Regions from separate parts of the Kocuria sp. NPDC057446 genome, predicted to be linked through region 1. Evidence: predicted binding sites of a transcription regulator. Region 1 holds the regulator's gene; each other region holds the start of a gene.
What was found. The regulator LexA, encoded in region 1, represses DNA repair genes until DNA is damaged. The targets are predictions, from matches to a motif close to TCGAACANNTGTTCGA.
Positions count from the first base shown of each region.

Region 2: the regulator LexA is predicted to act here: its motif matches at 4,274-4,289, upstream of ACFU0Y_RS13810 (DNA polymerase III subunit alpha).
Region 3: the regulator LexA is predicted to act here: its motif matches at 6,693-6,708, upstream of ACFU0Y_RS00630 (LexA family protein).

Region 1 covers NZ_JBHVDI010000035.1:12,125-21,816, reverse strand. The annotation lists gene dapF (diaminopimelate epimerase) at 1-143, shown strand, start outside; gene ACFU0Y_RS06610 (class I SAM-dependent methyltransferase) at 232-894, opposite strand; gene hflX (GTPase HflX) at 1,005-2,633, shown strand; gene ACFU0Y_RS06600 (ATP-dependent DNA helicase) at 2,638-4,716, shown strand; gene lexA (transcriptional repressor LexA) at 4,840-5,607, opposite strand; gene ACFU0Y_RS06590 (LysM peptidoglycan-binding domain-containing protein) at 5,948-6,376, shown strand; gene ACFU0Y_RS06585 (histidinol-phosphate transaminase) at 6,438-7,541, shown strand; gene hisB (imidazoleglycerol-phosphate dehydratase HisB) at 7,686-8,315, shown strand; gene hisH (imidazole glycerol phosphate synthase subunit HisH) at 8,312-9,061, shown strand; gene ACFU0Y_RS06570 (hypothetical protein) at 9,058-9,219, shown strand; gene priA (bifunctional 1-(5-phosphoribosyl)-5-((5-phosphoribosylamino)methylideneamino)imidazole-4-carboxamide isomerase/phosphoribosylanthranilate isomerase PriA) at 9,296-9,692, shown strand, end outside.
Region 2 covers NZ_JBHVDI010000126.1:410-10,101, forward strand. The annotation lists gene ACFU0Y_RS13805 (DUF2382 domain-containing protein) at 1-666, opposite strand, end outside; gene ACFU0Y_RS13810 (DNA polymerase III subunit alpha) at 852-4,265, opposite strand; gene ACFU0Y_RS13815 (LysR family transcriptional regulator) at 4,567-5,469, shown strand; gene ACFU0Y_RS13820 (tartrate dehydrogenase) at 5,597-6,694, shown strand; gene ACFU0Y_RS13825 (hypothetical protein) at 6,721-7,296, opposite strand; gene ACFU0Y_RS13830 (MOSC domain-containing protein) at 7,560-8,132, shown strand; gene ACFU0Y_RS13835 (TIGR03885 family FMN-dependent LLM class oxidoreductase) at 8,162-9,130, opposite strand; gene ACFU0Y_RS13840 (fumarylacetoacetate hydrolase family protein) at 9,267-9,692, opposite strand, start outside.
Region 3 covers NZ_JBHVDI010000002.1:44,718-54,409, forward strand. The annotation lists gene ACFU0Y_RS00580 (type I restriction endonuclease subunit R) at 1-34, shown strand, start outside; gene ACFU0Y_RS00585 (Lsr2 family protein) at 118-447, shown strand; gene ACFU0Y_RS00590 (endonuclease NucS domain-containing protein) at 798-1,913, shown strand; gene ACFU0Y_RS00595 (hypothetical protein) at 2,018-2,407, opposite strand; gene ACFU0Y_RS00600 (ParA family protein) at 2,440-3,231, opposite strand; gene ACFU0Y_RS00605 (hypothetical protein) at 3,314-3,643, opposite strand; gene ACFU0Y_RS00610 (glutaredoxin domain-containing protein) at 3,723-3,986, opposite strand; gene ACFU0Y_RS00615 (hypothetical protein) at 4,005-4,202, shown strand; gene ACFU0Y_RS00620 (hypothetical protein) at 4,336-4,503, opposite strand; gene ACFU0Y_RS00625 (Y-family DNA polymerase) at 4,968-6,227, opposite strand; gene ACFU0Y_RS00630 (LexA family protein) at 6,242-6,682, opposite strand; gene ACFU0Y_RS00635 (hypothetical protein) at 6,811-7,914, opposite strand; gene ACFU0Y_RS00640 (hypothetical protein) at 8,185-8,400, opposite strand; gene ACFU0Y_RS00645 (hypothetical protein) at 8,650-9,063, shown strand; gene ACFU0Y_RS00650 (hypothetical protein) at 9,063-9,692, shown strand, end outside.

The DNA.
Region 1 (9,692 bases):
GCGGTGCCGCGGCCCCCGACCAGTGGCTCGTGCAGGTGCCCGGTGGGACCGTCTCGGTGACGTTCGTCCCCGCGCCCGACGGCGCGGAGCACGTGGTGCTGGCCGGGCCCGCCGAACTGGTGGCCGAGGGCACCTTCCTCTAGGTCCGCGGCGCGGCCGTCCGGTCCCGGCGGCTCGACCCCGGTCGATCGGCCTCGGTCGATCAGCCCCGGTCGCTCGGCCCCGCGGCGCTCAGCTCCGGCGCTCGACGAGCAGGACGCGGAAGCCCTTGTCGGTGGCGTGCCGGGAGACCCCGAAGCCGTCGCCCAGCGCGGTGCCCAACCACTTCTGCAGCGAGTCCGCACCGAGGTTCTTCTGCACCACCAGCCACGCCGTGCCGCCGTCGGCCAGCCGCGGCAGCCACTGCAGGAGCAGCTCGTGCAGCTGCTGCTTGCCGATCCGGATGGGCGGGTTCGACCAGATGGTGTCGAACCGCCGCTCGGCGGGCACCTGCTCGGGGAGCATCGCCTCCACCGTGGTCAGGCCCAGGGCGGCGGCGTTGTCCCGGGTGAGCCCCAGCGAGCGCTCGTTCACGTCCACCGCGGTGACCCGGGCCTGCGGGGCGGCGGCGGCCAGGCTCAGGGCGATCGGACCCCAGCCGCAGCCGATGTCCAGGAGCTCCGTGCCGGCGGGGTCGGGAACATTTCCCAGCAGCACGGACGTTCCCCTGTCGAGGCCCCGCGGGCTGAACACCCCGTTGGCGGTCTGCAGCGCGACCTCCCGCCCCCGGAGGGCCACCACCACGGACCGCCGCACCTCGGGGACCGAGGGGTCCTCGGAGAAGTAGTGCTCGGTGCCCGGGTTCGGGGTCGCCGGGCCGGCCACGGGATCGGGGGAGTCGGGACGCGGTGCCATAGCGCCCCATGCTACCGACCCCGCCCGGCCGCGGGAGGACCCGCCCCGCCGCCCGGATGTCCGGTTCCGGCACTAGAATGTACCGATCAGCATCCCGTCCGAAAGGAACCATGACCCACCCCCGTGAAACCCCTGCCGAGCCCCGCGCCGCCGCGGAGCCCGAGAACGGCCTGAGCCGGCAGGACCTGGAGGACGTCGTCGAGCGCGTGCTCTCCCGGGCCCGTGCCCGGGAGCAGGCCGCCGGGCAGGACACCGCCCCCGAGGGCGACTCCACCGCGCCGGGCCGGCTCTCCGGCCGGGCCCGCGAGCTCGCCGACGCCGAGGACGGGCACAGCGTCCACGACGGCGACCAGCAGGACCTCGAGGAGCGCCGCGCCCTGCGCCGCGTGGCGGGCCTGTCCACGGAGCTCGAGGACGTCACCGAGCTCGAGTACCGCCAGCTGCGCCTCGAGCGGGTGGTGCTCGCCGGACTGTGGACGGAGGGCACGCTCGCGGAGGCCGAGAACTCCCTGCGCGAACTGGCCGCGCTCGCCGAGACCGCCGGCTCCGAGGTGCTCGACGGCATCGTCCAGCGCCGGCTCAAGCCGGACCCGGCCACGTACCTGGGCTCGGGCAAGGCCAAGGAGCTGCGGGACATCGTCGCCGCGACCGGCGCGGACACCGTCGTCGTCGACTCCGAGCTCGCCCCCTCGCAGCGGCGCGGGCTGGAGGACGTCGTGAAGGTCAAGGTCATCGACCGCACGGGCCTGATCCTCGACATCTTCGCCCAGCACGCCAAGTCGAAGGAGGGCAAGGCCCAGGTCGAGCTCGCCCAGCTCGAGTACCTGCTCCCGCGCCTGCGCGGCTGGGGCGAGTCCCTGTCCCGCCAGGCCGGCGGTCGCGCCGCGGCCGGTGAGGGCATCGGCTCCCGCGGCCCCGGTGAGACCAAGATCGAGCTGGACCGCCGGCGCATCCGCACCCGCATGGCCAAGCTGCGGCGCGAGATCGCCGCGATGAAGCCGGCGCGCGAGACCAAGCGGCTCAACCGCCGCCGCCACTCCGTGCCCTCGGTGGCGATCGCCGGCTACACCAACGCGGGCAAGTCCTCGCTGCTGAACCGGCTCACGGACGCGGGGGTGCTCGTGGAGAACGCCCTGTTCGCCACCCTGGACCCCACCGTCCGCCGCGCGCAGACCCCGGACGGCATCGGCTACACGCTCTCTGACACGGTCGGCTTCGTCCGCTCGCTGCCCACCCAGCTCGTCGAGGCGTTCCGCTCGACCCTGGAGGAGGTCGCCGACTCCGACCTCATCCTGCACGTGGTGGACGCCTCCCACCCGGACCCGGAGGGGCAGATCCGCGCGGTGCGCCAGGTCTTCACGGACATCGACGCCCAGAACATCCCCGAGATCATCGTGCTGAACAAGGTGGACGCCGCGGACCCGTTCGTGGTCGAGCGGATGAAGCAGCGCGAGCGCAACGTGGTGGTGGTCTCGGCCCGCACGGGGGAGGGCATCGACGAGCTGCGACAGCGGATCAGCGAGTCCATCCCGCGCCCCGAGACGGTCCTGGACCTGGTGATCCCGTACCAGCGCGGCGACGTGGTCAGCCGGCTGCACGACTGGGACGCGGAGATCCTCCGCACCGAGCACCTGCCCGAGGGCACCCACCTGCTCGTGAAGGTCCGCGAGGACCTCGCGGCCGAGCTCGCGGAGTTCGCCCCCGAGCACGCTCCCGGCTTCGGCGCCGAGAGCGCCTGAGCGCGTGGCCGCCGCCTTCGTGGACGAGTCCGGGCACGACGTCCCGGCCGTGCGCCCGGAGACCCTGCCCGGGGCCAAGGACTCCCTGAACCTGCTGGACACCGCCGTGACGGCGATGGGCGGGCAGGTCCGGGACGGTCAGCGGCTGATGACCGCCAAGGTCGCCGAGGCCCTGGACCGGGGCCGGCACCTGCTGGTCCAGGCGGGGACCGGCACCGGGAAGTCCCTCGCCTACCTGGCCCCGCTCGTCGAGCACGCCCAGCGCGCGGACAAGCCCGTGGTCGTGGCCACGGCCACGCTCGCCCTGCAGTCCCAGATCGTGGGCCGGGACGTGCCGCGCCTGCTGGCGGCGCTCGAGGGCGAGCTCGAGCGCGACGTGGACGTGGCGCTGCTCAAGGGCCGCAGCAACTACGCGTGCCTGCACAAGATCGAGGGCGGCTACCCGTCCGACGACGAGCCGGGCGCGCTCTTCACGCTGCCCGACGCCGCCCCGCACCCCGGCGCGGCGCAGCCCGAGGCCCCCGAGCAGCCGGGGCGGCTGGGCCAGGAGGTCCAGCGCCTGCGGGAGTGGGCCCGGGAGACCGGGACCGGGGACCGGGACGAGGTGCTCCCGGGGGTCAGCGACCGCGCCTGGCGCCAGGTGTCGGTCACGGCGAAGGAGTGCCTGGGCCGCAGCTGCCCGCTGGTCGAGGACTGCTTCGCCGAGCTCGCCAAGCAGCGCGCCGGCGAGGCCGACATCGTGATCACCAACCACGCCCTGCTCGCCATCAACGCCTTCGAGGGCATCACGGTGCTGCCCGAGCACGACGTCGTGGTCATCGACGAGGCCCACGAGCTCCAGGACCGGGTGACGGGCGCCGTCACCGGGCAGCTCTCCGCGGCCTTGGTGCGTTCGGCCGCGGCGTCCGCGCGCAAGCACACCTCCGCGAGCCCCGACGCACTCACCGTGGGGGCCGCAAACCTCGAGGCCGCCCTGGCGGGTGCTCCCGCCGAGCTGCTGCACCGCGGTCTCGACGACGCCCAGTCGGCGGCGGTGGCCCAGATCCGGGACGCCGCCCGCACCGTGATGACCGAGTCCAAGGCCGGCCCCGGGGAGAAGGACGGGGACGCCGGCCGGCAGATGGCACGCTCCCGAGTGAGCGACGTCCTCGACCTGGCCGAGCGGATCCTCGCCGCCGAGGAGCACCGCGAGGTGCTGTGGATCTCCCGGCAGGGCGGCTGGGAGCCCGGCCGCGGCTACGTGCCCGCGGAGGACACCGACCCGGCCACCCTGCACGTGGCGCCGCTCAGCGTGGCCGGCACCCTGCGGGAGGGCCTCTTCGACGGGCGCACCGTGGTCCTCACCTCGGCCACCCTGTCCGTCGGCTCGTCCTTCGACTCCGCCGCCGGGGCCCTGGGCCTGCGGGGCGAGGGCGCCCCGCGCTGGGAGGGCGTCGACGTCGGCAGTCCCTTCGACTACCCGAAGCAGGGCATCCTCTACCTCGCCAAGCACCTGGAGAAGCCCGGCCGCCGGCTCACGGAGGCCCAGCTGGACGAGATGCTGGCCCTGCTGGAGGCCTCCCGGGGCGGCGCCCTGGGGCTCTTCTCCTCGCGCCGGGCGGCGGAGGAGGCGGCCGAGGCGCTGCGCGAGCGCACCGACCTGCCGATCCTGTGCCAGGGGGAGTCCTCGCTCGCGGGCCTCGTCCAGGAGTTCACCGACGACCCGTCCACGAGCCTGTTCGGCACGATGAGCCTGTGGCAGGGCGTCGACGTCCCGGGGGCCTCGTGCCGGCTCGTGATGATCGACCGGATCCCCTTCCCGCGCCCGGACGACCCGCTGGCGAGCGCCCGCAGCCGCGCCGCGGAACGGGCCGGCGGCAACGGGTTCATGGCCGTGTCCGCGACGCACGCGGCCGTGCGGCTCGCCCAGGGGGCCGGGCGGCTCATCCGCGCGGGCGGTGACCGGGGCGTCGTGGCGATCCTGGACTCCCGGATCGCGACCGCCCGCTACGGCGGGTTCCTCCGGGACTCCCTGCCGCCGCTGTGGACCACCACGGACCGCTCGGTGGTGCTCGGGGCCCTGCAGCGGCTCTCCGTGGGCTGAGCACGCCCGGCGGACGCCCGGGGTCCCTCCGGACCGTGCAGGGCCCGCACGGGGTCCGGACAGCAGCGGGACCGGACGGCAGCGGGCCCCCGCCGGCGGCGGGGGCCCGGGGCGTGCGGCGGCTCAGAGGCTGCGGAGCACCGAGACGACCTTGCCCATCACGGTGGCGTGGTCGCCGAGGATCGGCTCGTAGCGCGTGTTCTGCGGCAGCAGCCAGGTGTGGCCGTCCCGCTGGCGGAAGGTCTTGACCGTGGCCTCGTCGTCGAGCAGGGCCGCCACGATGTCCCCGTTGTCGGCGGCGCTCTGCCGGCGCACCACCACCCAGTCGCCGTCGCAGATGGCGGCGTCGATCATCGAGTCGCCCTTGACGCGCAGCATGAACAGCTCGCCGTGCCCGACCAGCTGGCGCGGCAGCGCCAGGACGTCCTCGACGGCCTGCTCGGCCGTGATCGGCCCGCCGGCGGCGATGTGGCCGACCAGGGGCACCATGGTCACGTCCGCCGAGGTGGACAGCTCGGCCACGGCGGCGGGACCGGCGGGGCGGTCGCCCGGGGCCGCCTCCTCGGGCGACGGCCCGGCGGACTCCGCCCCGGCGGTGCCGCGCAGCTGCAGGGGGGTGAGCACCTCCATGGCCCGCGGGCGCTTGGGGTCGCGGCGCAGATAGCCCAGCTTCTCGAGCTGGGAGAGCTGGTGGGTGACGCTCGAGAGCGAGGCCAGTCCCACCAGGTCCCCGATCTCCCGCATGGACGGCGGATAGCCGTGCTCGGCGATGGAGCGCTGGATGGCCTCGAGGATGGTGCGCTGGCGCACACTGAGCCCGCGGCTGCGCGAGCGCGCCCCGGGGCGGGCGCCCCGGGTGCGGGGCTCCTCGGGGGTGGGGGGCTGGGCCATGGGAGCGTCGTCCTTTCCCGTCCGGCTGCCGGTGCGGCCGGTCTGCGCGGTCCCGGTTCCGATGTCGGACCCGGGTGGTTCGATAGGTCCCGGTCGGCAGGCGCAGAGATACGCAGCGCGCGCCGGCCCGAGGCCCGAACCTGCCCTCAGCCTAGGCGACACGCCGTGTGTCTTCAAACATATGTACTACCCGGTGTCGACAGCATTCGCAGACACGTGCTAGACATGGGTTATCGGTATTCGAAAGTATGTTCGATCGAATGGAGGCCCGCAGGGGCCCTCGACCGGACCGGAGTTCGAGATCGCCCGCTCCGTGCGGGAACGTCAAGGAGTTCATGTCATGAGTGCCAGTGCCACCCTCAGTGCCGTCGTCGCCCGCCGCCGCGAGTCCGCCGGTCCCGCCCGGCCCCCCGGCCGCGCGCTGCGGCGGGCGCGCCCCGTGCGCTCCGCCGACCGCACCCCGCTGACCCTGACCCGTCGCGGCCGCCTCGTGTTCCTGGGGCTGCCCGTCCTCGCCGGCTCGGCCGCCCTCGTCGTGCTGGCCGTGATCTTCCTCGTCCCCTCCACCGCCACGGCCACGAGCGAGCCCGTGCCGGGATCCGGGACCGAGCAGACCACCGTGTTCCCCGGGCAGAGCCTGTGGGGGATCGCCGTGGCGGCCGACCCGGACCGGGACCCGCGGGAGGTCATGGACGAGATCGTGGAGCTCAACGACCTGGACAGCTCGGTGCTCGTGGCCGGCCAGCTCCTCGAGGTCCCCGCCGCCTGAGCCGCCCGACCCGAGGACCCCGTCGGCCCGGAGTGTGCCGGCGGAGCACTAAACTGTCCGGGTGACGCAGAACCTGGACCGACTCAACGCCCTCCCGCTCCGTGACGACCTGCGCGGCAGGGCGCCGTACGGCGCCCCGCAACTGGACGTCGCCGTGGCGCTCAACACCAACGAGAACACCCATCCGGTCCCGGAGGACGTGCACGCGGCGATCGTCCGGGAGGTCACCGAGGCGGCCCGGACCCTCAACCGGTACCCGGACCGGGAGTTCACCGCCCTGCGCGAGGAGCTCGCCGCGTACCTGGGCCACGGGCTCGGGCCCGCCCACCTCTGGGCGGCCAACGGCTCCAACGAGATACTGCAGCAGATCCTCCAGGCCTTCGGCGGCCCCGGCCGCACGCTGCTCACCTTCGTCCCCACCTACTCGATGTACCCGCTGCTGGCCTCCGGGACGCACACGGGATTCGTCGCCGGAGAGCGCGCGGCGGACTTCGGTCTCTCCGCCGAGTCCGCGGCCGAGCAGGTGCGCCGGCACCGCCCGGACGTCGTCTTCCTGTGCTCGCCCAACAACCCGACCGGAACGGCGCTGGGCGCGGACGTGGTCACCGCCGTGTACGAGGCGGGGGAGGAGTTCCGGACGGTGGTCGTGGTCGACGAGGCGTACGCCGAGTTCTCGCACGGCGGCACCCCCACCGCGCTCACCCTGCTCGAGGACCGGCCCCGGCTGATCGTCTCCCGCACCATGAGCAAGGCCTTCGCGCTCGCCGGAGCCCGGCTGGGCTACTTCGCGGCGGCGCCCGAGGTCGCCGATGCCGTGCGCCTCGTCCGGCTGCCCTACCACCTCTCGGCCGTCACCCAGGCCACGGCGCTGGCGGCCCTGCGCCACTCGGAGTCGCTGCTGGCCAACGTGGAGGACATCAAGATGCAGCGGGACCGGATCGTCGACGAGCTCGAGCGGCTCGGGCTCGAGCCCGCCGAGTCGGACTCGAACTTCGTCTTCTTCGGCGGCATGGACGACTCCCGGGCCGTGTGGGAGTCGCTGCTCGAGCACGGGGTGCTCGTCCGGGACGTCGGGATCCCCGGCCACCTGCGCGTCACCGCCGGCACCGAGGAGGAGACCACCGCGTTCCTGGCGAGCATGGAGCGGATCGTCTCCGACGGCTGAGGCCCCCGGGCCGGGGTGGCCCCCGTCCCGGATAGCATGGAGGCAGACCACCACCACCGGGCCCGGGGCACCGCCGTGCGTCCCGGCCCGGACCACCCGCGGCCCGCCGACGGCCGTGCCGCGCCCGCGAGGAGTTCCCACCGAATGAGCGACCAGACCACCACCGGCACCCGTGCGCCCCGCCGCGCCGCCCTCGAGCGGCGCACGAGCGAGTCCACGGTGTCCGTCGAGATCGACCTCGACGGCACCGGCGAGAACGACATCGACACCTCGGTGCCGTTCTACGACCACATGCTGACCGCGCTGTCGAAGCACTCGCTGATCGACATGCGGATCCGGGCGACCGGGGACACCCACATCGACGTCCACCACACCGTCGAGGACACCGCGATCGTCCTCGGGGACGCCCTGCGCCAGGCGCTGGGCGAGAAGGCCGGGATCCGCCGCTTCGGCGAGGCCACCGTCCCGCTGGACGAGGCCCTGGCCAACGCCGTGGTCGACATCTCCGGCCGGCCCTACGTGGTGCACTCCGGCGAGCCGGAGGGCCAGCAGTACCACCTCATCGGCGGGCACTTCACCGGCTCCATGGTCCAGCACGTCTTCGAGTCCCTGGCCTACCACGCCGGGATCTGCCTGCACGTCACGCTGCTGGCCGGCCGGGACCCCCACCACATCGCCGAGGCCCAGTTCAAGGCCCTCGCCCGCGCGCTGCGCCAGGCCGTGGAGCCCGATCCCCGGGTCCACGGGATCCCGTCCACGAAGGGGGCCCTGTGAGCACCGACGGCACCGACCGGCCCACCGTCACGGTCCTCGACTACGGCGCCGGCAACGTGCGCTCGGCCGTGCGCGCCCTCGAGGCCGCCGGCGCGGACGTGGTGCTCAGCGCCGACCCCGAGGCGGTGCTGGGCGCCGACGGCCTCGTGGTCCCCGGCGTCGGCGCGTTCGCCGCCGTCATGGACGGTCTGCGCTCCGTGGACGGTCTGCGGCTGATCGGCCGCCGGCTCGCCGGGGGGCGTCCCGTGCTGGGCATCTGCGTGGGCCTGCAGGTCCTCTTCGACTCCGGGGTCGAGCACGGCCAGGAGACCGAGGGCATGGGCGAGTGGCCCGGCGTCGTCGAACGACTGAAGGCCGACGTCGTCCCGCACATGGGCTGGAACACGGTCGAGCCGCCCGAGGGCAGCGTCCTGTTCCGGGGCATCGAGGACCAGCGCTTCTACTTCGTGCACTCCTACGGGGTGCAGGAGTGGGACTTCCCGCAGAGCATCCAGAGGATGCGGCCGCCGCAGGTCACCTGGTCCGACCACGGCGGGCGCTTCATCGCCGCCGTGGAGAACGGGGCCCTGTGCGCCACGCAGTTCCACCCGGAGAAGTCCTCCGAGGCCGGCATCCAGCTGCTGCGCAACTGGCTCGGCACCCTGCCGCGCACGGGACGCCTCGACCACCTCAAGGCCGGCGACCCGCTGGGCGGCAACGCCCTGGCCGGCCGGCCGACCCTGGAGAACCAGGACGGCGCCGCGTGAGCTACGCCGTCGTCGTCATGGTGTTCGGGGCGTTCGTCGCCGGGGGCGCCATCTCGTTCCACCAGCAGCGCAAGCCGCTGTGGACGGTCGTCCTACTGGCCGCCGTCGCGGCGGCCCTCGTCGGCTACGGCTGGTACGCCTGGTTCCAGGGCCGCTGAGCCCCGGGCCGACCCCGAACGCCCGCACGTCCGCCCCCGAGCACCCGAGCACCCGAGCACCGAGAGAAGAGAACCCATGTCCCTGAGCGAGACCCCCCGCCTCCAGCTGCTGCCCGCCGTCGACGTCGCGGACGGCCAGGCCGTGCGCCTGGTCCAGGGCGAGGCCGGCTCCGAGACCGGCTACGGCGACCCGCTCGAGGCCGCCCTCGCGTGGCAGGAGGCCGGCGCCGAGTGGATCCACCTCGTGGACCTCGACGCCGCCTTCGGCCGCGGCGACAACATCGACGTGCTGCGCCGCGTCGCGGCCGAGCTCGAGCTGAAGGTCGAGATGTCCGGCGGCATCCGCGACGACGCCTCCCTCGAGCGGGCGCTGTCCCTGGACCCCGCCCGGATCAACCTGGGCACCGCGGCCCTCGAGAACCCCGAGTGGACGCAGAAGGTCATCGCCGAGCACGGCGACGTCATCGCGGTGG
Region 2 (9,692 bases), on a different contig from region 1:
GGTCTCGCGCTGCTCCTTGCCGACGTGCAGCTGCTCCTCGTGACGGACCACGCCGTTGTCGGCACGGTCGGTGAGGTCGCGGTCGGCGGTGCCGGCCGTGCGGTCGCGGTCGCTGAGGTCGCGGTCCCGGGCGTCGCGGTCGACGTCGGCGATGCCGGCCGTGCTGTTGCGGTCGGTGCGGTCGCGGTCGGCGTACCCGTCGTTCTCGGGGTAGCCGGCGGTGCCGGTGGTGGAGGCGGCGTCGGCACCCGGGACGGCGTTGCGGTCGGTCTCGGCGGGGTAGCGCTCGTCACGGTCGGTGACACCTGCGGTGCGGTCACGATCGGCGAGGTCACGGTCGCCGGCGTCGGCGCCGGAGTAGTTCATCTTGTAGTAGCGGTAGATCTCCTCCTCCTCGGCCGGGGAGAGGTGCTGGTCCGCGTCCACGTTCGGGGCGTCCTTGACGACGTCCTTGGTGTACGGAAGGACGAAGCGGTCGCCGTCCTGCTGCGCCCCGTCGACCGGGACGAAGCTCTCCTTGGTGCCGAACAGACCGGTGTTGACGGTCACGAAGGTGACCTCTTCCGTGTTGTCGTCCAGGAAGACCTGCTCGACCTTGCCGATCTTGTCGCCGTCCGAACCGTAGGCGGTGGCCGAGAGCAGGGCGTTGACGTCGTACGTAGCCATGAGAACTCCTTCTCTATTCTGCGGGGCAACGGGCTCCCCTGGGCGGGGGCTCGCCGCGGACGATCTCCGCCGGGGAGGGCGGGGGTGCAGCTCGTCCGCTGCTATTAGTAACCATACTGGCAATCAGTGCACGGGCCAATGGATTCACCGAGAGTGAAACCCCTGGCTCCGGGCGGCCCCCGGGCTCATCCTGCCCCGGCCGCCCGGAGGTCCGGCGGGGCCGCGGCGCGCACGGCCGCCGGGGTCCCCGGGTCGCCGAGGTCCCACGCCTGGTCCGCGCTGAGACTGATCCCGCGGGGTCCGGTGCGCCGCGTCCGCCCCCGCACCAGCAGCATCCGCGTGCCGAACAGGTGCTGTCCCGAACGGGCCTGGGCGTCGGAGAAGAAGGCGCAGTCCACCGTGCCCGTGCCGTCGTCGAGGCTGACGAAGACCACCCGCCGGCCGCTGCGCAGGGGAGGTGTCATGGTCGAGACCCGCACCCCCGCCACGAGCACCTCGGACCGGTTGCGCAGCTCCAGCAACCGCTCCGCCGGCGTGACCCCGAGCTCGCGGAGCAGGGGCGCCCAGCTCTCCAGCAGGTGCGCCGAGACGTCCACCGCGAGCAGGTCCAGCTCGGTGCGGACCTTCTCGGCCCGGGTCGGCTCGGGACGCTCCGCGGGCAGGGCGCGCAGCTCGAGGTCCCCGAGCGGGAGGGCCAGCTGCCCCTGGACCTCCCCGGCCGGCCGGGCGGGACGGCTGCTGTCCGCCCGGGCCCGCAGGGCGTGCACCAGGTCGGCGCGGGAGGCGGCGCCGCCGGAGCGGCGCAGCAGGCCGTCGAAGGCCCCGACGGCGGCGAGGCGCTCGAGGGTCCGCCGGGCCGGGTGGGCCCGCTGCCGCAGGTCGGCGAGCGAGGCGTAGGGCTGACCGGCCACGATCCGGCGGACCTCGGCCTGCGAGACCCCGTGGATCCCGGTGAGGGCCAGGCGCACGCCCAGGCGCTCGGAGTCGTCGTCGAGCCGTTCCACGCGGTAGTGCTCGTCGGAGCGGTTGACGTCCACGGGCAGGACGGGGATGCCCATCCGCCGCGCCTCCCCCACCAGCAGGCGCTTGGGGTACATCCCGGGGTCGTGCTCCCACAGCCCCGCGAGGAACGCCTCCGGGTGGTGGGCCTTCAACCACGCGGACTGGTAGGTGGGCACCGCGAACGCCGCGCCGTGGGCCTTGCAGAAGCCGAACGAGCCGAACGCCGCCAGGGTCGCCCAGACCCGGTCCACGACGTCCAGCGGGTAGTCCCGCGCGCGGGCCTGCTCCCGGAAGAACTCCTCCACCTCGAGCTGGCGCTCGGAGCCCAGCCGGCGGCGCAGCTCGTCGGCCCGGGCGAGGCCGCAGCCGGTGAAGGTGTCGAGGATCCGCAGGACCTGCTCGTGGAAGACGGTCACTCCGTGGGTCTCGGCGAGGATCGGGTCGAGGGCCGGGTGGATCGAGACGGGCGCGGACCAGCCGTGGCGGTGCTCCAGGTAGGGGCGGACCATGTCCGAGTGCATGGGGCCGGGGCGGAACAGGGAGATGTCCACGATGAGGTCCCGGACGCTCGTGGGCGCCATCTTGCCGATGAGTTCGCGCTGGCCCGGGGACTCGATCTGGAAGCAGCCCAGGGTGTGGGTGGAGCGGATGAGCTCGAAGGTCCTCTCGTCGTCCACGGGGATCGCCTCGAGGTCCAGGCGGGGCCGGCCGGGGTGGGCGCGGGCCACCTCGTCGACGGCGTGGGCCAGCGCCGACTGCATCCGCACGCCGAGGATGTCGAGCTTGAGCATGCCCATCGGGTCCATGTCGTGCTTGTCGAACTGGCTCATGGGCATCCCCGTCCCGCTGGACTGCACCGGAGTGCGGTCCAGGAGGCTCAGATCCCCCAGGATCACCCCGCACGGGTGCATGGAGATGTGCCGGGGCAGCCGGTCCAGGCGCTCGGTGAGGTCCACGAGGAGGTCGAGCTGCTTCTCCTGGGCGACCTGCTCGGCGAACTCCCGCAGCTCCGGCTGGCGGGCGATGGTCTCCCGCAGCGCCGAGGCCGGCAGGTGCCAGAGCTGCTTGGCGGCACCGTCCACGGTCTCGGGGTCGATGCCGAGCGCCAGCCCGGCGTCCCGGACCGCGCCGCGGGCCCGGTAGGCGTTCTGCATGCTCATGAGGCTCACCCGCTCGGGGCCGAAGCGCTCGAAGATCCGTCGGTAGACGCGGTGGCGCTCGGCCGACTCGACGTCGATGTCGATGTCCGGGAGGGTCGAGCGGTCGTTGGAGAGGAAGCGCTCGAACAGCAGCTCGTGCTCGAGCGGGTCCACCTGGGAGACGTCGAGCAGATAGTTGACGAGCGAGGACACCCCCGAGCCGCGGGCGGCGTGCCGGACCCCCATCTCCCCGATCATCGCGGAGACCTCGGCCACCGTGAGGAAGTAGGACGCGAAGCCGAGGTCCTCGATCACCCCCAGCTCCTGCGCCAGCCGGTCCCGCACGGCCCGCGTGGCGCGGCGACCCGGGTAGCGGCGCCCCAGCCCCGCCTCGCACCGGGCCCGCAGCTCCGCGGGCGCCGGCCGGTCCAGCCCCAGCACGGAGGCCTCGGGCACCACCGGGCGCCCCCAGCCGCAGTCGGCGACCGGGTCCAGCCGGCACCGGTCGGCCACCCGCCGGGTGCCCGCCAGCAGGGCCTCGGCGCCGGCGGCGCCGAGGTCCGCGGCCCGGGCGATCTCCGCGGCGAGCGCGCGCATCTGCGGGGCGGACTTGAGCCAGCCCTGGCCGTTGGGCTGCAGCGGTTCCGGGACCGTCGCCCGCCGGGCGTCCCCGGGCCGTCCGGCGCCTCCTCCCCTGCCGCTTCCTCGGCCGCCTCCTCGGCCGCCGGGCGCGTGGCCGGTGCGCGCGCCGAGGGTCTCGAGCGGGGTGAGGGCGCGAGCGGCGTCGAGGACGTCGGCGGTGGCGGCCTCGGCGGGGGTGGCGTAGCGCACCGCGTTGGTCAGCACGGGCGTGAGCCCCGCTTCGAGGGCGGCCCGCAGCATCCGGGCCGCGTGGGAGGTGCTGCACGCCGTGCCGGGGGCGGCGAGGTGGGAGACCACCTCCACGGCGAGCGCCGGCGCGGGCAGCAGGGAGCGCCACCGGTCCAGGGCGGCGCGCCCGGTGCGGTAGCGGCGGGCCGCGAGCTCCTGTCCGACGTCGGACGCGGGTCCGAGCAGCACGGTCAGGACCGGGTCCTCGTGCCGGGGCGAGCGTGCGGAGGCCGCGATCTCGGCGGCGGTCGCCCCGGGCCGACCCTCCGTGGCGTGGGCGGTGGAGACGAGCCGGCACAGGGCGGCGTAGCCCGCCCCGTCGGTGCCGCCGGCCGCCAGGACCACCACGCGGCCGAGGGCACGCTCGCGCCCGGGGGTCAGCAGGGCGAGGTCGACCCCCAGGACGGGGTCGATGCCGTGCTCCCGGCACGCGCCGAGGTGCTTGACCGCACCGTAGAGCCCGTCCCGGTCCGTGCAGGCGAGCACCTCTGCGCCGTCCGCCGCGGCGGCGGCCACCAGGGCGGCGGGCCGGCTCACCCCGAAGTGGGCGCTGAAGGCGGTGGCGACGTGCAGGTGCGGAAAGCTCACACCCCCATTCGAATACGTGTTCGAACATTAAGTCAATTGCAAACCGCCGAGCGCCTCGCACCGGCCTGTCCCTGCGCTGCGGCCCGGTGCGCTGCCTGGTGGTCACCGCACCGAAGGGGCCGGCGGCCGGACGGGCCGGAGAGGTCCGGGCGCTTCTGTGGCATGTTGTGTCCTGCACCACCGACAGGATCGACGGGAACGGCGCTCCGGGAGCGGTCGGTCGCCGCGCGGGCGCGGTCCCACGGCAGGACGGGACGGCCGGCCCGGTGGTCCCGCGGTCCGGACGCAGGAGGAGACGACGATGGACGTCCGGCAGCTGACGTACTTCCTGGCCGTGGTGGACCACGGCGGGTTCACCCGGGCGGCGGAGCAGCTGCTCATCGCCCAGCCCTCGCTGTCACAGACGATCAAGGGCCTCGAGCGTGAACTGGGGGTGCCGCTGTTCCACCGGATCGGCCGGCGGGTGGTGCTCAGCGAGGCCGGTCAGGAGCTGGTGGGCCCGGCCCGGGCGGTGGTCCGGGACCTGGAGGCCGCCCGGGCCGCCGTCGATGATCTGCGCGGGGTGCGCAGCGGCCGCCTGGACGTGGTGGCCATGCCCTCCCCCGGCGTCGAACCGCTGACCTCGATGATCTCCGCGTACACCCGGGCCCACCCGGCGGTGACGGTCAGCGTGGGCGCCGCCTTCACCCCCGAGGAGGTGGCCGAGGCCGTGCGCACCGGGAGCGCCGAGATCGGGGTCCTGGGCTCGGAGCGCCCGTTCCGCTCCGCCGAGGTCGAGGTGGGCCACCTGCAGCAGCACCCGCTGGTGCTGATCGTGAACCCGCAGGCGGACACCTTCGGCGACGGCGCGGCCGTCGGGCGGGAGGACCTGGCCGGGCACCGGGTGGTGGTCTCCCAGCGGGGCTCGCTGATGCGGCGACTGGTCGACGACGCCCTGGCCGGCGGGGTGCCGGTCGAGATCGCCGCCGAGGTCGCCCACCGCACCTCGGTGCTGCCCCTGGTCCTGGCCGGGGTCGGGCACGCGGTGATGCCCTCGTCCTGGACCCCGATGGCACAGCAGCTGGGGCTGCGCGTCGTGCGGATCGAGCCGGTGACCGTGCTGCACGTGGCCGTGCTCAGCCGCCCCGCGCACCGGACCCCGGCCGCCCGCGCGTTCCTGGCCGTCGCCGCGCGGCACGCGGTGGACCGCTCCCCCATCCCATAGGGATCACCTCTTCAGGGCATGCGAACTGGGTCTTGGACCTTGTCGAGGCTCAGGCGCTCTACTGGAACCTGACACCGCGATGCGATGCGGACAACGGGCAAGAGCACTCGAGAAGGAGAGCACCACCATGGCCGAGCACCAGGTCTTCAGGATCGCCTCGATCCCCGCCGACGGCGTGGGCCAGGAGGTCGTCGCCGCCGGCCGGACGGTCCTGGACGCGATGGCCGAGCAGTCGGGCGGGGCGTTCTCCTTCGAGTGGACCGAGTTCCCCTGGGGCAGCGCGTACTACGCCGAGCACGGGGTGATGATGCCCGCCGACGGGCTGAGGACCCTCGAGGACTTCGACGCCATCTTCTTCGGCGCCGTGGGCTGGGAGAACGTCCCCGACCACGTGAGCCTGTGGGGCCTGCGGCTGAACATCACCCAGAACTTCGACCAGTGGGCCAACATCCGCCCCGTGCGCTTCCTCCCCGGGGTGGCCTCGCCGCTGCGCACGGCCGATGACACCGAGCTGGACTGGGTCGTGGTCCGGGAGAACAGCGAGGGCGAGTACGCCGGTCTCGGCGGGCGCAACCTCGCCGGGCGCGGGCCCGGCAACGAGGTCGCGATCCAGTCCTCGCTGTTCACCGAGAAGGGCTGCGAGCGGATCATCCGCTTCGCCTTCGACCTCGCCCGGACCCGCACGGTCCGGAAGGTCTCCAGCGTGACCAAGTCCAACGCCCAGCAGTACGGCATGGTGCTGTGGGACGAGGTCTTCGCCCGGGTCGCCGCCGACTACCCCGACGTGGCCACGGAGTCCGTGCTGGTGGACGCGATGAGCGCCAAGTTCGTCCTGCACCCCGAGGAGCTCTCGGTGGTGGTGGCCTCCAACCTCAACGCCGACATCCTCTCCGACCTCGGCTCCGCGCTGGCCGGCAGCCTCGGCCTGGCTGCCAGCGCGAACCTGAACCCGGAGCGCCGGTTCCCGTCCATGTTCGAGCCCGTCCACGGCTCGGCCCCCGACATCGCCGGGCAGGGCATCGCCAACCCGATCGGCACCATCGCCAGCGCCGCCCTGATGCTCGAGCACTTCGGCCTGCACGACGAGGCGCGCCGCCTCGAGGCCGAGATCGAGGCCACCACCGCCGCAGGGCACCTCACCCGCGACATCGGCGGCACCGCCGGCACGAGCGAGGTCACCGAGGCGATCGTCGAGGCCCTGGCCACCTCGCTGACCTCCGCCTGAGCGTCCGGGCGTCCCGGGTGCGGCGGTCACCGGCCGGTGGCGCAGATGGCCCGCTCGATCAGGGCGGCGCTGCGGCGGTTGATCTCGTCCTCCACGAGCCGGCCGGGATCCTGGGGGTACCATCCCAGGTCGTCGCGCACCTCGGCCGCGACCTCGGACCCTCGGTCACTGGGGGCGATCCGGAAGGTCGCCAGCAGGGGCAGGGCCCGCCACCCGAACTCGGAGCCCGTCCCGCGCCGGCGGAAGGCGGCGTCCGAGCCCACCGGCACCTCCACGCAGCCCTCCGCGGAGCGGACCGCCGGAGCGAGGTCCTCGAACGCCGTGCGGATCCGCTCGAGGGTCTCTTCCGGGGGCAGCGGACACGTCCAGACACGGGTCGTGGTGATGCGGGGCCGCCTCGGTGGCCGGTGCCCCAGCCTGGGGACGACGAACCGCTGTCCGAGCACCAGCGCGACGACGACGAGCACCGCCGCACCCAGCGCCAGCTGCGCCACGGAGACCACACCCCGGAGGAGGAGCTGGACCAGCAGCAGGACGACGACCGCCGACCCTGCCGGCCCGGCCAGCCGGTCCCATCGCCGGGTGGAGCGTCTGGCGGACACACGGCCTCCCTCCTTGGCCCGGGCCGCGGTGCGCCGCGGCAGTCCTCCGTCGCCGCCATTCTGGCCCGTGCGCACCTCCGGGCACTAGATGTGCATCCGTAAAGGGGACAAGCTCGGGGCGCCTCGCCCACGCCACGGGGACGGGTGCTCCGGCGGAGGGGTCCGCACAACTCTCCGCCCCGCCTATGCTGGGGCCCGGCGGCAGCACGGGAGCGGTCCAGCGGCGCCGGAGCGGCGGCCGCGACGACGGAGGGACGTGGGACATGACGGGGACCCACCGGTACGACGTGGAGATCCTGCACCTGCTCGTGTCCCCCGCGCACGCCTACTTCGGGCGCGCCCGGGACGGCGCCGCGGACGTCCCCACCACCGACGCCGAGCGGGTCGAGCTGGTGGCCGGCAAGGGCGTGGTGGGCGACCGGTTCTTCGGCAAGGCCGCGCACATGGACGCCGCCGTCACCCTGCTCGCCGTCGAGGCGCTCGAGGCCATGGCGGCGGACCTGGGCACGGCGCCCTTCGACCCGCTCCTGACCCGGCGCAACGTGGTCCTCCGGGGCGCCCAGCTGGCCCCGCTGCTGGGCGAGGAGTTCGCGCTGGAGTCCCGGGGTGCTCTCGTGCGGCTGCTGGGCGGGCGGCCCGCCCATCCCTGCGCCTGGATGGACCGGGTCCTGGCGCCGGGCGCGCACGCCGCCATGCGGGGACGAGGGGGCCTGCGCTGCCGTCCGCTGTCCACCGGCGATCTGCACCGCGGGCCCGCCGTGCTGCACAGCCCCGTCCCGCTCGAGCCGGAACGGGCCGGCGCGGCCGTGCTGCGCCGCCCGTCCCGTTTGCCGTAGCGCGCTCACGGGGCGCCGGCGGTGCCGGGTCAGGCCTGGACCAGCTGGGGCAGCACCGTCTCCCCGAAGGCGTCGAGGAAGCGGCCCTGCTCCTGTCCCACGTGGTGCAGGTAGATCTCGTCGAAGCCGAGCTCGGCGTACTCGTGCAGCCACTGGGCGTGCCGGCCGAGGTCGGCGGAGACGTTGACCGCCCCGGCGATCTGCTCGTCGTCCACGTCCTCCTGGACCGCCTTGCGCAGATAGTCCTGGGGCGAGGCGAGCTCGGCCATGGTCACGGGGTCGAACACGTTGGTCCGCCACTGGTCGCGGGCGAACGCCCGGGCCTGGTCCGGGGACGGTGCCCAGCTCAGGTGCACCTGCAGTGCGGCCCTCCCGGTGCCGCCGGCCTCGCGCCAGGCGTCGAGCATCCGGCGCAGGTCCTCCAGGGGCTGCTGGACGGTGATGAACCCGTCGGCCACGGGGGCGAAGCGGCGGACCGTCGTCGGGGTGAGCGCGGCGACGAGCAGGGCGGGCGGGACCTCCGGCGGGTCCCAGACCCGGGCACGGTCGGCGTGGAACGGCTCGCGGCAGGAGACCTCCTCGCCCGCGTGCAGCCGGCGGACGACGTCGAAGGCGCCTTCGAGGAACTGCTGCCGCTGCTCCTTGGCCGGCCAGTCCGGGGCCACGGCCCGCTCGTTGAGCTTCTGCCCGCTGCCCAGGGCGGTCCAGATCCGGCCGGGGAACATGCGGGCGAGGGTGGCCGTGGCCTGGGCGGTGACCACGGGGTGGTAGCGCCGGCCGGGGGCGTGCACGAAGCCGAAGGGCAGGTCCGTGGTGGCCAGGGCGGCGCCCAGCCAGGACAGGGCGAACCCGGAGTGCCCCTGGTGCGGCGACCACGGCTCGAGGTGGTCCGAGCACATGGCGGCGCGGAAGCCGGCCTGCTGGGCGTGCCCGACGTCGCGCAGCAGCTGCTCGGGAGGGATCTGCTCGTGGGAGGCGTGGAAGCCGATCGTCGCCATGGGGTCCTCCGGTCGAAGGCGGGAACAGGACAGTGGATCCGGGACAGTGGAAGCGGGACAGTGAGCTCGAAATAGCGGACTCGGGACAGCGGGGACGAGGAGCGGGGAACGAGCGGGGCCGGGCACCGCGGCCCGCTCAGCCGCCCGCCGCCCGGAGGTCCTCGGCGGGGGTGCAGAGGTTGCGCAGCTCGCCGATGCCCTCGATCTCGGTGACGACCTCCTGGCCGTCGCGCAGCCAGATCCGGCGGGGCTTCTTGGCCAGGCCCACGCCGGCAGGGGTGCCGCAGGCCACGAGGTCCCCGGGCTCGAGCGTGAGGAACCGGCTGAGGTACTCGACCAGCTGCACGGCGGAGAAGATCATCCGGTCGGTGCCGGAGTCCTGGTGCCGCACGCCGTCCACGGTGCAGCGGATCGCCAGTCCCGCCTCGGGGTCCACCTCGTCCGAGGTCACCACCACGGGGCCCACCGGGGTGGTGCGGTCGAAGTTCTTGCCCTGGAACCACTCGGAGGTCCGGCCCTGCCAGTCCCGCACGGAGATGTCGTTCATGATCGTGTACCCGGC
Region 3 (9,692 bases), on a different contig from region 1:
CGAGCGGTTCTTCGAACTGGGTTCGGGGAACTAGACGAAATGAAGATTCGGCAGGGTATTCCGACTGTGTATATACTTTGGCGCAAGTCATGATGAAATCAATGAAAAGGTGCTGAGTTGGCGCAGAGCGTGAAAATCATTCTGGAAGACGACCTCGAGGGCGGCCCGGCGGACGAGACCGTCCAGTTCGCTCTGGACGGCCGGCAGTACGAGATCGACCTGGCCACAGCTAATGCCGAAAAGCTGCGGGAGGCCCTGAGCCCCTACGCCGCCGCTGGCCGTCGGGCCCAGAGCAGGTTCGCCCGACCCACTACCTCCCGTTCCTCCACCGGTGGTAACCCGGAGACGGCGAAGATCCGGGCGTGGGCGAAGGAAAACGGTTACGAGGTCTCCGACCGCGGTCGCATTCACCAGTCCGTCAAGGACGCCTACTACGCCGCCCAGTAGGCCCCCACTCCCCCACCCGGATGCGTCCTCGGGCCTGTCTGCGTGATTCGCGGCAGCCGAGCCTGGTGTTCGAGGGCCACTGCTGTGCCATAGCAACGGGTCCTTTCGGAACAGGGTTCGTGCACCTAGGCCTTTTGCTGGAACCCTGCCACATGGTGAGCAGCCGGTGACAGGCTGATGGTCCATTTCTAATCACGGTGCCGAAGGCGATGCCCTGCGCGAGCCTGGAGGGAGCTGGTCGTTCCTTTGGCTCTGGACATTGGCTCTTGCTGGGGGTGGCCCTGGTGATCATTAGCGGGGCCAAGCGTGCAGGGTGTCCCTGAAGTTCCGTTGGAGCGAAAGAGGTTGCAGTGCCGGTCGAGATGGGTATGTGGCGCATCGACGGTGATTCACCGCGGCGTCTTGCACGAGGCGTGCTGCCGTCGGAGGCAGCCCTCGAGGACTTTCTGGAGCGGGACCCCTCCCTGTTGGGTGAGCCTTTGCTGGTGATCGGCCGCCAGGTGCGAACCCCCTTCGGGAAGATGATCGATCTGCTGACGATGGATGGAGAAGGGAATCTTCGCGTTCTCGAGCTCAAGCGGGACCGCACCCCGCGGGAGGTCGTCGCCCAAGTGCTCGACTACGGGTCCTGGGTGACCGGACTGGACCGGGACAGGATCATTGAGATTGCTAACAATCATCTCGATACGCCGTTTGAGGAGGCCTTCGCCGAGGTCTTCGGCGCCCCGGCTCCGGACGAACTCAACACCGAGCTGCAGTTGACGATCGTGGCCACTGAGCTGGACGACAGCTCCGAGAGGATCGTCGGCTATCTTCGTGACTTCGGCGTGCCCATCAATGCCGTCTTCTTCTCCTATATGGAAGACGACGACCGGCGATACCTGGCCCGCTCATGGCTGGCCGCAACCAACCAAAGCGCCGGCCCTGCACCGACCCGGAAGCACAGCAAGAAAGCCGACTGGAACGGTCGGGACTGGTTCGTCACCTTCGGTGAAGGGCCCCACCGAGCCTGGGAAGATGCACGCCGTTACGGGTTCGTCTCGGCCGGCGGCGGCGAGTGGTACTCCAGAAGCTTGCGCCGCCTACCCGAAGGGGCTCGCATCTTCGTGCACATTCCCAAACACGGATACGTGGCTGTCGGGGAGACCTTGGGTGAGGCGAAGCCCTTCGACGAGGCCCTAGTGCGGTCCGGGGAGCAGTGGACACGATTGGCTGACTGTGACCTCTCCGCACCCTACGAACACCACGAACCGGGCGAGGAACCGGAGGAGGACGACACCGAGTACGTAGTGCCGGTGCGCTGGATCGTCAACGTGCCGCGGTCGGAGGCCTACTGGGTCAAGGGCATGTTCGCCAACCAGAACAGCGCCGGGAAGCTCCGGCAACAGTTCACCCTTGAACGCCTCACCGCGCACTTCGGCGTCAACGACGAATCGGACGAGCCCAGAATGACCTACTCCCCATAAGGTGTGTCGCGCTAAGAGGCTTGTACAACTTGGGCATCCTCACACAAACACACCCCATTTACCCCATTCACTTAATGGAGTAAATGGGGTGTAAGGATCCTTGGCTAGTACTTCGGGGGGCGGCCCCGGGTTACGGTGCCTGCACCGCCGAAGGGCCGTCCGTCGTTGACTTCGTCGCGGTACTGGTGGATCCGGTCGGTGATGATGCCGGCGACGAAGTCACTGAGGGTCTGCCCACGCTGGGCGACGTGGTTGTAGGCCGAGCGCAGTTCGGCGAGGTCGTCGATGTCCATCTGGACCTGGAGGCGACGGCGGGTGTCCGTGGCGATCCCCTTCTTCTGCTCGGCCGCAGGCGCCGGCGCCGTCTCCTGTGGTGCGGCGGGTGCTGCGGCCTCCGGCGCCGGCGCGGGGGCGGTGGTGTCGGTGATGGAGGGGGCGACGGCGTCTTGGCCGGTGAGGAAGGTCGATTTCCGGCGGCGTCCTGTGGTGCTCATGGTCGGGGTCGTTCCTTTCGTGCCGGCGGGTCTCAGCGGCTGGTGATCTTGGCCAGGTGGCGGGTGTAGAGCTCGGCCATGGACTGGCCGCCCTTGATGCGGTCCAGGGCGTCGCCGGTCTCGATGGCGTCGCGGATCACCGCGCGTTTGGGGATGGGCGGGTCCAGCAGCTGCTCCCCCAGGGCTTCTTGGAGGGTCAGGCGCCATTCGCGCCCGGCCAGGGTCGTCGGCTCCCACTTGTTGAGCAGCACCCCGCGGATGGTGAGGTCGGGGTTGTAGTGCTGCTGGACGGAGCCGATGGTGTCGCGCATCAGGGCCACTCCGTCGGCGGCGAACAGGCCGGCCTCGGTGACCAGCACGGCCCCGTGGGCGGCCACCAGGGCGTTGACGGTGAGCATGCCCAAGTTCGGCGGGCAGTCGATGATGACCAGGTCGTAGCGCTCCCCCACCCCCTGAAGGGCGCGTTGGAGGGTCCGGGCACGTTCCTCGGTGCGGGGGGCCTGGGTGAGTTCTTGCTCGATGATTGCCAGGGCCCGCCCCACCGTGGGGGCCAGGTCCACCCCGGGCCAGATGGTCGCCACGATGACGTCGGCCAGGGTGACGGGCTCCTCCCCCGGCGCCTGCTGGGGGTTGATGACATCGGCCAGGCTGACCTCGTCCAGGGGTAGCCGCTCGGGGGTCAGGGCGGTGGTGAGGTTGCCCTGCGGGTCCATGTCGATGGCGAGCACGCGCTTGTCCGCGCGCTGGGCGGCGCGGATGAGGTGGTAGGCCGTGGTGGTCTTGCCCACGCCACCCTTCTGCAGCACGGTGGCAAGGATGTCCATACGGTGCCTCCTTTGAGTGTTTGCCTCAGTTTAGTAAATGGAGGCGTTGAGTAAATGGAATGCATGGGTGTGTCGACGGGTCTCAGGCGGTGATGGAGAAGTACACGCGGTAGAGGTCGTCCCGGGCGCGACAGGCGGTGGTGGTGACCTCCACCAGGTGCTCCCCGTCGAGGTGGCCGGCGTTCAGGCACGCCTCGGTGGCGGCATCGGCGAGGCGCTGGGCCTTCCGCGCCAGCACCTCGAGGCGCTGGGCGTGGTGGGTGAGCCACTGGGTGCACTTCTCGTTGTCGGCAGCGGCTTGGGCTGCCGCGCGCAGCTTCTCGATCTCGGCCAGGACTTCCTGGGCGGCGCGGGCCGCTTCTTGGGCGGTCGCCCGGTGCTTGCTGGTTGGGTGTTCAGGCTGGATGGTCATGGCGTCCTCCTGGGGGGCGGGTGGACTTCGCGGGGTCCGGGCGTGGGGGGGGGGGCGCCGTGGATCTGCGGGCGACGGGTTAGGTCAGCTGGGTTCGCTGTCGCACCAGGGCGTGGAGCTTGTCCGGGCGCAGGCCGTGCCAGTGGTCGCAGACGGTGCCGTCGTCGTCGCGGACGACGGTCACGGGCACTCCCTGGTAGCCCAGGCCGCGGAGGAAGTCGGCGGCCGCGGGCAGGGAGGCGACATTGATCAGGCCGAAGGGGATGTCCTTGCGGTCCATGGCCTGGCCGGCGGCCTGGCAGTCCACACACCCGGGGAGGGTGTAGAGGGTGATGGTGGTCATGATGCCCTCCTGGGCTCAATGGAAGAGCAGTTCCTGGACGTAGAGGCTGTGCCCGGCGACCGCACCGTCGTCGTCGAGGACGGCAACGACTCCGGCGGTGCCGGCACCGGGAACACCGTGCGGGTAGAGCACGTGGGCGATGTCGAAGTAGTGAGGTCATCCTCGCCAACCGGTCTGACTTCGATACTTTTACCCTCATTTTACTCCATTACATGAATGGAGTAAATGGCGTTAATGGATGATTTCTAGGAATAGGTTTGGAACGATCGGGCGGACAAAAGCCCCCACCAACGAGCAGTCGGCTGGGAGCGTCAGCATCCGCGTGGACATCACGCGTAAGGGCGGCCGTCTAAGAACCCCTGCGGACGCGGAGTAGCTCGAATCCCTCGGAGATGGACACGAGCAGCTGCTCGCGGGCGGCAACGTAATCCTTGCCCTCCGCTTCAACCTCCTGGGTCGCCGTGGATTTGATCAAGCAGACGAGCTTCATGCTGGGCCCTTCTTCGTGCAGCGACATGCCCACCCTGCTAAAGCTTCAGCGGGGTGGGCATGCGTCAAAGCGCGCGGATGCCGGCTCACCCCACCCTGCTACTTCTCGTGGACCCCAGTGCTCAGAGAACGACTGAATCGTCGGAGCTTAGAGGGCTAAGCGGACACCCAAAGCTCTCATTTTCCCTGGACACCTCTACCCACTCACACCACCGAATCGGAGTATTAGCCTCAATTTACTCCAAACCATCCTTTTACCTCATCACAGTTGTAGGCCATCTCGACCGCCAGCAAGGTGCTGATAGTGATCGCGGTCCAGTCCGGGCTCGGAGGTTCCCGAGGCTTCCCTTGGGCAATCATTTTGGAGGCCCGCCAGGGCCGAGGAAATGTGCGGCAGCCATCGTCTGCCAACCCAGTCCCAAGGACGACTGTCGCTTCGATCGATTGGGGGAGTAGGTCAGTCCTCGTGCGGAGCAGCCAAGAAGCGCATGTTCAGGAGACGGTGCGGAGCTCGTTCCAGTCGGTGGTGTAGCGCGGGGAGAGATCGGCTTGGCGATTGGTCCAGGGGGCGGGGGAGTGGGCGCCGTGTCGGCCCAGGGCGAGGGTGCCGGTGCCGAAGCGGCGGTTGACCGCGTCGATGAGCTCCCCGATCGGTGCGGGTTGCTCGAGCACCCCGGGCAGCACGGGCACCGCCCCCTCGGTGGCGAGGTCCGTGCAGAGAATGCCGGCTCGCATGTACTGCATCCCGTGCATGAGCTTGGGCACCAATGCGGCCCGGGCCGCGGCCACCAGGGGAGTGGGCTCGTTCGTGGGCACAGCCAGCCGCACGTGCGCAGAGACATTGTGCGCGGGTCCGGGCCGGTGCGGGGAGGTGCTGGCGAAGACGGTGAGGCGCCCGGTGACCTCGCCTTCCTTGCGCAGGCGGCGGGAGGCTCGCTGGGCGAACTCGGCCACCGCCGCCCCGACGATCTCCGGATCCCAAATAGGATCCGGGAACGATCGGGAGACCAGGATCTGGACCTTGGTGGCCACCTCATCCTCGACCGGGATGGCGGGGAAGCCGTTGAGCTCGAGCACGGTGCGCATCTGCACCACGGAGAACTTGTGCCGGATGGCCACCGGGTCGGCATCACGCAGGTCGGCGATGGTCTCGATGCCCATCGACTCCAGCCGCTTGGCCAGCCGCCCCGCGATGCCCCAGACCTCGGTCACCGGCAGGGCCGCCATGAGCTTCTCCCAGTACCCCTCGGGGGCCTGGTCCCAGTGGACCACCCCACCGGTGACGGGCAGCTTCTTCGCGGTCTCAGTGGCGATCTTCGCCCGCGTCTTCGAACTGGCGATCCCAATGCTCACCGGCAACCCGACATTGCGGGCCACGGTGGCCTGCAGCCGGCGCGCCCACCGCACCTGCTCGGCCGCGGTGCCCTCCGGTGGGAGCAGGAAGCACTCGTCGATGGAGTACACCTCCTGCCCCATCGCGTGGCGGGCCAGCAGCAGCATCACCCGCTCGGACAGGTCCGCGTAGAGCTGGTAGTTGGAGGACCGCTTTTCCAGTCCCCACCGGGCGGCGTCGGCGCGCAGCTGGAACCAGGGATCCCCCATCTTGATCCCCAACACTTTGGCCTCAGCGCTGCGGGCGACGACGCAGCCGTCGTTGTTGGAGAGCACCACCAATGGCTTGCCGGCCAGGGAGGGCTCGAAGAGGGCCTCGCAGGAGGCGTAGAAGTTGTTCACGTCGACCAGGGCGATCACCGCAGACCACCGTCCTAGTGCAGCTTCCGCTGGTTGATGTGGCGGATGCCGTAGACCACGACACCCCAGATGTGCAGGGTCGACAGGGACGGGACCTCCACGTCGGGGTAGGCCGGGTTCTCCGGGTGCAGCACGACCCGGTCGGGGTGGACGTGGAGGGTCTTGATGGTGAAGTCCCCGTCCAGGACGGCGATCACCACGCTGCCGTCCTTGGGGGTCAGGGAGCGGTCCACGAGGACTTCGTCGCCGGAGTAGATCCCGATGCCTTCCATGGAGTCTCCGGTGACGCGGAAGAGGTAGGTGGAGGTCACGTCTCTGATCAGGACCTCGTTGAGGTCGATCCGGCCGTCGTCGAAGCTGTCCTGGGCAGGGGAGGGGAAGCCAGCCGGGACTCGGACCAGGACCGCAGAGACCAGCGCGGGGCGGTCAATGGTGAGCGGTACTGGGTGTCTCATGCCGCCAGGATAGAACACATATTCTAAAGCTCAGCCCATAAACACAATAGACCCGTACAAATATACGGTTTGGCTAGTGTTGATGGTGCGGATTCTCCCCCGCCGACCGGACACGCCAAGGGGCCCGGCTACGGAGCCGAGGCGACCGCATTAGCGGCTTGGTTCTGGCCGGCGGCGATCTGGGCGGCCCAGCGTTGCCGGAACGGCTGACGGGGGCCAGGGAAGGGGGATGACGCGGGGACGGTCGCGGCGGCCGCCGTGCGGGCGGCGTAGCGTTCGGTGGCCGCGCGTGCTGCCGCGCGGCGCTGGGCGGCCTCGGCGGCGACCCGCTGGTCGCGGGAGCGTAGGGGGGTGCCGTCCGGGTGGGTCCAGGTGCGCATCCGGGCGGCCAGCCAGGCTCCAGGGTTGTCGATGCCCTCCACGGTGAGGAAGCCGTAGCGGGTGCCCTGAGGGGTCCAGTCCAGGGCGGTGAGCACATCGGCGATGGTCCATTCGGCCTCGAAAAACGGGCGGCACACGCTGGTGACGTGGGCGGTGGTGAGCTGGCGCAGGACGATGGCCTCGTGCTGGAGCTCCAGGGCAGCCGCCCGCTGAGTTTCCTTCCGCGCCCGACGGGTCACCCGCTTCGTCAAAGGCTCTGTCGTTGCATGACGGGGCCACAGCGGGGCTGTACGACGGCTCAGGGCGGCGACCACCTCGCGCCGCTGCGCGGCGCGCTTTCGGCTGGGTCGCGGCGTAGCCGCGTCCTTCGGGGAAAGCTTTTCGCGCGCGTGCGGGGAAAAACTCTCCCACTTCGTGGGGACCGGGGTGTCAGTTAATTCCACAGGCTCCGGCGCCAGCTGAGGGGTGTTGTGGATGAGGGCGTAGACGGGGGCCTCGCCCTGGATGCGGCCGGTGGAGCGCGGGGTGCGCCCCGCGCTGCGGCCGGTGGCCACCACGGCCAGCAGCCCGCAGTCGCGCAGGTGGCGGATCACCCGCGCCACGGTGGAGCGGGAGCGATCGATCTTGTTGGCCACCCAGTCCCAGGTCGTGCGCCAGGTGCGCGAGGCGGGGTCCTGCTGGCGGCAGATGATCTCCACCACGGCCAGCAGGTTCGCCCGGGCATCGGCACGGATCAACTCCAGGCTGGGGTGCTCCAACACGGCCCGCCGCCAGGCGGCAACGTGCTTGGCGAGCTGGCAGCCCTTGGGCACAGCCCGCAGCACGACGGCCTTGGACTGCTCGTGCTCCACCCGCACCCGCCGGCGGCGTGAGGGGAACTCCCCAGCGGCCTCGAGGGCAGCGTCAGGGGCGGAATGTGACCGAAAATCGGCGTGACTGAGTGAAGAGGGGTCCATTTGCGGACGCGCCTCAGGTACACTAGGGGACACAACAGTCCCCTGGTATTGGATTCATGACAGGTTCCGATTCAGTTAGCTGTTGGAACGGCTGTCGCGAGTTTGGCGACCTGAGACAGCCGAATGACTTCGACGGCCCGCCCTGCCAGGCGGGTCGTCAGTCGTTTAAGCGGAATTAGCCAGCGGTAGGCGCGGCTCCTCCCTGTTGTCGAGCTTGTTGGACCTTCCAGCGTCGCGGTCGATCAAGGCGCCGATGTATTCGGCCATGCTGAGCCCCGCCTGATGCGATGCTTCGATCGCCGCGCGGTGTTGTTCTGGAGACACACGCGCCATCAGAGCCACCTTGTGGCCCTGCAACTTCGGCTGCTGGTACTCGGTCATGGGTCGATCATGGCATATCGACACTGCTACCGATAGCGGTATCAGGTGTGTCTCGGTGATTTTTCATCCCTCCGGTACACGAGGCAAGCAGCGATGGCCTGAATCATCTACGGCCGGGCGCAAAGTGCCGCGCGGCATGCATCCACCCTAATACATGTTGAACATGTTCAACATAAACATGTTCAAGTTCCGGGTAGCCTGGAGGGCATGTCTTGGCTAGGGGGAACTGTTTCCCGTTCCGACTCCGATGTGCTGGCTGAGCTGCCGGACCATCTCACCTGGGAGGGTCTTCATCTGGAGGTGCAGCGTCGGCACGGCAAGCCCATCCACATCGAGCCGGCCCCGGCGTGGTTGGGTCAGGACGTCACGGGGTTGTGGTTGGAGAAGGCTGAGCGGTCCTGGATTTTCCATGCTGCCGGAGAGAGCGAGCTGCTGCGCCGGCACGTGATCCTGCACGAGTACGGACACATCCTCCTCATGCACGGTGGGTGCGAGCTGACGCTGGGGAACGCCTTCGCCCACATCGGGGGCTCCCGGCGGATCAAGACCCTTCTCGGGCGTTCCTCGACCTGGACGGCCCAGGAGATCGCGGCAGAGAACGCCGCCACGAGGTTGGCCGCCCGACTGATCCAGCAGGTGGATCCTCTGCTCGAGGCCTTCTGATGAGCCTCGGAGCGGTGTTGAGTCTGCTCAAGGCCGTGGCGTTCCTCTTCGCCGCCGTGGCAGTGGTCGTTCGTCTGCCACGAGTGGCGCGACGACGCCGAGTGGACTTCGTGTGGGTGGGCACGGCGTTGGCAGCGCTGGCCTTCTCGGCCAACGGGGTCATGGTGCCCGAACGGAGCGTGGATGCGTGGCTGGGCGGGGAGAACCTCTTCCACCTGGTGCGCAACCTGCTCGCGCTCAGCGCCGTATGGTGCCTGCGGGCGGCCCTCGTCCAGTCCCTGCAACGCAGGGACTGGAGCCGGTCGCGGACATTGCGGGAGGCCGCCATAGGTAGCGCCTTGCTGCTGGGGCTGACGGCAGCGTTCTTCTCGATCGACCGGGGCCCGACCTCGGGAGCGTTCATTCCGGACCACCTTGCCCAGGGCGGCACCCTGGTCTACACGCTGCTCATCATGGTGATGGGAGCCTGGAACGCCGCCGATGTTGCCCGTGTCGCCTTCCGGGAACTCACCCTGCGCCAGCATGGGCACGACCGCCTGCTGTGGCCGGGGCTGCTCGGCCTGGGTGTGGGAGGTTCTCTGCTCGTGCTCGGCTGCACGCTCGAGGCCGGCTACGCAGTCCTCGGGTAT